Regions from separate parts of the Paenibacillus sp. F4 genome, predicted to be linked through region 1. Evidence: riboswitches for the same ligand, from Rfam matches in the RefSeq annotation. Region 1 holds a riboswitch; the other holds the start of a gene.
What was found. Region 1 has a riboswitch for thiamine pyrophosphate ahead of C1T21_RS17450 (thiamine phosphate synthase). Riboswitches for the same ligand answer to the same signal wherever they lie in the genome.
Positions count from the first base shown of each region.

Region 2: it holds a riboswitch for thiamine pyrophosphate, as region 1 does, so the genes downstream of both, thiC (phosphomethylpyrimidine synthase ThiC) here and C1T21_RS17450 (thiamine phosphate synthase) in region 1, are expected to answer to the same signal.

Region 1 is NZ_POVS01000015.1:100,094-103,272, reverse strand. Features, by position in the region: gene thiO (glycine oxidase ThiO) at 1-569, opposite strand, end outside; gene C1T21_RS17450 (thiamine phosphate synthase) at 634-1,227, opposite strand; TPP riboswitch at 1,492-1,600, opposite strand; gene C1T21_RS17445 (ABC-F family ATP-binding cassette domain-containing protein) at 1,694-3,179, opposite strand, start outside.
Region 2 is NZ_POVS01000004.1:299,263-302,441, forward strand. Features, by position in the region: gene C1T21_RS02050 (alpha/beta hydrolase) at 1-136, opposite strand, end outside; gene C1T21_RS02055 (IclR family transcriptional regulator) at 435-1,178, shown strand; TPP riboswitch at 1,334-1,446, shown strand; gene thiC (phosphomethylpyrimidine synthase ThiC) at 1,634-3,179, shown strand, end outside.

The sequences.
Region 1 (3,179 bases):
ACCAGTTGCTCTGCCTGTGTACCAGACCATACCGTTGCTCCCAGCACCGCAGCAGCACCTGCATAAGCACGGCAAAGCTGGACAGGAGCCACTTGTGTCTCCTTTGAGCGATATATTGCCCCGATCGCTTGTTCATCCAAACCTGGAATTCGTCGGGCCAATTCCCTCGCATCCCACCAGATAGGACAATCATCCTCTCGCGTTTTAGCAGCTTTCCAACGTTTTTGGCCCTCAGTTTCCGTACGGAAAGGGGTCACAAATCCTTCTGTACGGAATTCCACCGAAATACCCGACAAACGCTCCAGATCACAGACAAGCTCAGGGAATGCATCTCGACTTCTGCGAGCAAATCGTGCCAGCTCAGAGTCGGTGAACTCTTCACTTTCCGCTGCCAGCATTCCAACCGCTGCTCCTGAGGCTCCCTCACCCGGGATCAATCGTTCCAGCATGATCGTACTTCTTCCCTCCTTGGCCACATGATAAGCAATGGAACTGCCGATAACACCTCCACCTATGACCAAGCATTCAGCATGTCCTATCGCTCTTGCCTCTGTGTGTATCTTTAGCATTTGTTCCGTATCTCCTCTCCATAAACCATTCTGCTTTTAGCTTGCCTCTACTCTCGTTTTCTCGCTACAGGCTGTGAACTACAAGATCTGCCATTCGCCTATATTCCATCGCAGCTGCAACGGGCGACTCAGCCTCCCATATACCAGACATCACCGCAATTCCGCTTGCTCCGGCCCTATAAAGCTCCGGGATATGGTGCGGTTGTATGCCGCCCAGCGCAATCACCGGAATGTTCGACAGCCTGCAAATATGTTCAAGCTGAGCTAAACCCCGTGGTACAATACCGGGCTTACAATGGGTCTCATATACGTGACCATAAAGTACATAGTCCGCACCTGCCCGCTCGGCATTCTGCGCCTCCTCCAAGGAATGCACAGACACTCCACAGCGTGTACCCTTTGAAAGTAGGCTTTTCACATCCACAACAGGTAATCCATTAGCTGGTAGCTGGACGGCTCCAACCAAAGTAAGTAAAGCTACATCCACACGATCATTTACTACAATTTGTTGCAAAGGAACTTCCTGCTCCACCATGCTGCGAGTCAAAGAAAGCAATGCAGAGGCACCATTATGTTTTAAACGTGCGTGTACATAATGAACATACGGACAAATCACAGCAGCCACTTGGGCTGCTTGTGCAAAAGTGCCCTTTTCCATCGAAATTGCGTGTAATTCGATTTTGTCTTCACCTCACATTGGATTAAAGGATCTAAGCTTACCAGCCACGTCTACCAGCAGTAATGAAAGGGGATTGTATGTGAATCCGTCTACGGAAGCTCGAACAACTTAAAGTGAACGAAACGCAAAAAAACCACTTCCCCAAGGAAGTGGTTTAACGAACGTCCAATAATCGAACGGACCATGATATCCGTATACGTGTATCGTCCCACGCACAAACAAAATAAAGATGGTGTTGCCTTGTTTGCACGGCGCTCACTTCCCTACGCTGGCATAACCCAGATCAGGTGCAAAGGGTCCGAAATCCATTTATTCCGTCTCAGCCGCATGGGCGACTCCCCTAGTGTGACTATTTTATTGTATAAGCTAAAGATAGCTTAGCATATTTTCCTAATTCTGCAAACCCCACTTCGTGTGAAATATGCAGAACTGGATTTAGTTGATTTTAGTTAACTTTACTTGACCACTCTTCCACATTCCACGTTTTGGTTACCCAATCCTCGTAAAAGTCCGGTTCGTGAGATACAAGCAATACGGTCCCTTTGTATTCCTTCAAGGCACGTTTCAGCTCATCCTTTGCTTTAACATCCAAGTGATTGGTAGGCTCATCGAACAGTACCCAGTTGCTTTCACGCATTAACAGTTTGCAAAGACGGACTTTAGCCTGTTCTCCACCACTGAGCGCAGATAGCGGACGCGTGATATGCTCATTCTTCAAACCGCAACGCGCCAAATGCGCCCGTACTTCATGTTGGTTCAAATGCGGGAATTCATTCCACACATCGTCAATCGGTGTAATTTTCTCCGCCTTTACTTCCTGCTCAAAATAAGCGGGTTGCAAAAAATCACCTTGATAGGTTTTTCCACTGATTGGCGGAATTTTTCCCAATATGGTTTTGAGCAATGTTGATTTACCGACACCGTTGTAGCCAACAATTGCAATCTTTTCGCCACGTTCAATCGTCATGGACATTTTAGGCAAAAGGGCATGCGTATAACCAATCTCAAAATCAATACCCTCAAATACCGTCTTTCCGCTTGCACGTGCTTCTTTGAATTGAAAGGTTGGTTTTGCGGCTTCTTCAGGCTTATCAATACGTTCAATCCGATCAAGCTGCTTTTCACGGCTCTTTGCTCGGCCTGATGTAGAGGCACGCGCTTTATTACGCTGAATAAAATCTTCCTGTTTCTTAATAAAATCCTGTTGCTTCTCATAAGCATCAATATGCTGAGCCTTGTTCAAATCTGCCATTTCAAGAAACTTTTCATAGTTAGCTGAATAACGAGTCATCTTGGCAAACTCAAGATGGTAAATAACATTAACGACCTGATTCATAAATTCAGTATCATGTGAAATAAGAATAAAAGCATAGGGATAATCCTTCAAATAGCGCGTAAGCCATTCAATATGCTCTACATCCAAATAGTTGGTAGGCTCATCCAACAGCAGGACATTCGGCTTTTCCAACAGCAACTTGGCAAGAAGCACTTTTGTTCGTTGCCCGCCGCTAAGTGCAGATACATCCCGATCCAGTCCTATGGCCGACAGACCTAGTCCATTCGCCATTTCTTCAACCTTCACATCAATGAGGTAAAAATCCCCCATATCCAGTTGCTCCTGAATTTCACCCATCTGTTCCAGCAACACTTCCAACTCTTCAGGAGAAGCATCCCCCATTTTGTCAGTAATCTGCATCATTTCCTTTTCCAATTCCAATAAAGGAAGAAAGGCGTCTTTCAATACATCACGTACCGTTTTGCCCGGTGTCAGCTTGGTGTGCTGATCCAGATAGCCGTAACGTACACGTGGAGTCCATTCCACTTTACCCTCATCCTTAAGCAATTTTCCAGTCAGAATGTTCATGAGTGTCGATTTACCAACACCGTTAGCTCCTACCAAACCTACACGTTCCCCCGCAAGTAATCGAAAG
Region 2 (3,179 bases), on a different contig from region 1:
ACAGAAAAAAGACGACCGACAGCAGCAGAGCAATCACAACGTGCTTGAACCGCAGCAGACGGGGATTAAAGAGTGGGGTGGACGGCTCCTGAACAGCGGTCTGTAGCTGAGCGTTGCGCTGGGATGTCGAAATCATGTAAGAGCCTCCTTATATAAAATTGATCTTCGTTTCATAGAATTTAGGTATAATTCCACTTGAAAATAGTAGTGTAGATCCGTATAGATACCTATTATCGTATGATGGGGATTATCCAAAGTCAACGCCTGAACCGGAAAAGTAAAAATGATGCAAAGAATTGTCGATGTTTGTTCTCGTTCTGTAATATGGTTGTCACAAAAACATCGGTTTACAGTAGCCGCGACTATTCTATATAATTTATGTAACCATGTTTCATAGTGTGAAACGAATATGGATACAAGAGGAGCGGTTCAAGATGGAAGACCGTAAATTAACCGTTCGCGCTGTAGAGCGTGCACTTGATATACTGCTGTGTTTTACTGCAAATTCGGATCTTGGCCTGACGGAGATTGCCTCCAAAATTGGTCTACATAAAAGCACGGTTCATCGGCTGCTGACTACGTTGGAGGATCGGGGCTTTGTCGTTCGGAATGCCGAAACGGAAAAATATCGACTTGGCTTCCGCATTTGGGAGCTATCCACGCATTTGTCCCAAAGTGACGAGCCGGCAGTGCTGTTACAGCCTGCAATGGAAGGACTACGTGACCGTCTGGGGGAGACGGTCAGCTTGTACTTACGGGACGGCAGTATGCGTATTCGCATACAAGCCGTGCAGAGCAATCAGGCGATCCGCAGGGTCGCGCCTGTAGGTGCGCGTATGCCGCTGGCTGTAGGGGCCTCCAGCAAGGTGCTGGCGGCCTTTATGCCGCCGCAGGAGCTGGAAGCCCTGCTAAGCGGGGATGAATGGCCGCTCTCGGTAGACCCGGAGGTCTATAAAGCCCAGCTACAGGACATTCGCGAGAAGGGCTATGCGACCAGCTATGAAGAACGGGAGCCAGGGGCTGCTGCTGTGGCAGCGCCAATTGTGAACCGGAAGGGACAGGTCACTGCGGCTTTATCTGTATCTGGCCCGGTCAGTCGACTTGCACCCGAGACGCTACATGACTTTGCTCCGATTTTGATCGAAGCGGCGAAGGAAATGGGGCTTATGCTTCCGTAACAAGAATGAACACAGTTGAAGCAAGCAGAGTGATTTGATGGGGAACGTCTCCTTGGTAAAGGGAACCTAAAAGGGTTGCCAAAGCCATAAATTTAAAGTAGTCTGGTAAGGAAGGCGGGATGTCTGTTATATCCGCCTCATGTGAATAGAAGTATCACAGTTACTGGGGGAGCCTGTAATGCCGGGCTGAGATGGAATCGTGCAAGATTCCGGACCCTTTGCACCTGATCTGGATCATACCAGCGTAGGGAAGTAATCGGCCATTGAAATGTATACGCGGCTGCTGTCTACGGTGACGCATTGGAATAGGATTATTCCACATGCGTACTGTCTGGATAGCTGCCTCGTTAGATTAGCCGGTTCCCTGGGGAACCGGCTTTTTTGCATAGATCAGCGCCACCCTGGGAATGGTTCCGGATCGGTGTGTCATTTCATCGAAACGGGAGGAATGGACAATGAAGCCGACAGAAGTAGAAGGAACAAAAGAAGTTGAGGTAGAGAAGACAAACGGGGAGCAAGCCAGTGGGGTAAAACCCTTTCCGGGAAGCCGTAAGGTATATATTCAAGGCTCGCGGCCGGATATTGCCGTGCCAGAGCGCGAAATTGCTCTTCATCCTACACATACGCCGCAGGGCACGGAGCATCATGAGCCATTGCGTGTGTACGATACGAGCGGTCCCATGACCGACGAAGCCTATCAGGTCGATATCCGTCAGGGCCTGCCTCCATTACGGCGAGCTTGGGCACTGGAACGGGGCGATGTGGAGGCTTACGAGGGACGCACCGTCAAGCCGGAGGACAATGGACTGAAACCTGGCTCGAAACGGGAGACAGTTGAATTTCCCGGCGTGACCAACCGTCCGCTTCGTGCTTCGCAAGGTCGTACAGTGACACAAATGCATTATGCGCGGCAAGGGATCATTACGCCCGAAATGGAATTTGCGGCGATCCGCGAAGGGGTGGAGCCTGAGTTTGTACGGCAGGAGTTGGCGGCTGGACGAGCCATTTTGCCTTCGAATATCAATCACCCGGAAAGTGAGCCAATGGTCATTGGGCGTCATTTTCACGTGAAGATCAATGCGAACATTGGTAATTCTGCGGTTACCTCCTCCATCGAGGAGGAAGTGGAGAAAATGACTTGGGCTGTGCGTTGGGGCTCGGATACGGTTATGGACCTGTCCACAGGCCGTAATATCCATACCACACGTGAATGGATCATTCGGAATTCTCCTGTACCGATTGGGACTGTGCCGCTGTATCAAGCACTTGAAAAGGTGAACGGTGAAGCAGAAGCGCTGACGTGGGAGCTGTATCGCGATACGCTGATTGAGCAGGCGGAGCAGGGAGTGGACTATTTTACAATTCATGCGGGTGTATTGCTGCGGTATATACCGATGACGGCGAATAGAATGACGGGAATTGTGTCCCGTGGCGGGTCGATCATGGCAGCCTGGTGCCTTGCGCACCATCAGGAGAATTTTTTGTATACACATTTTGAAGAAATCTGCGAAATTATGAAATCCTATGATGTGGCCTTTTCTCTCGGGGATGGTCTACGTCCAGGTAGTATCTATGATGCGAATGATGAAGCACAGTTTGCAGAGCTGGAAACGTTGGGCGAGCTAACGCAAATCGCATGGAAGCATGATGTTCAGGTCATGATTGAAGGGCCAGGACATGTCCCTATGCATAAAATCAAAGAGAATGTGGATTTACAAATGGAGATTTGTAAGGAAGCTCCTTTCTATACCTTGGGACCGCTCACGACGGATATTGCCCCCGGATATGATCATATTACTTCAGCCATCGGGGCGGCGATGATCGGTTGGTTCGGGACGTCCATGCTGTGCTATGTTACGCCTAAGGAGCATTTGGGTCTGCCCAATAAGGATGATGTCCGCGAGGGTGTCATTACCTACAAAATTGCGGCACATGCTGCCGATCTGGCGAAGGGTCATCCACGGGCGCAGCAGCGGGATGATGCTTTGTCCAAGGCACGCT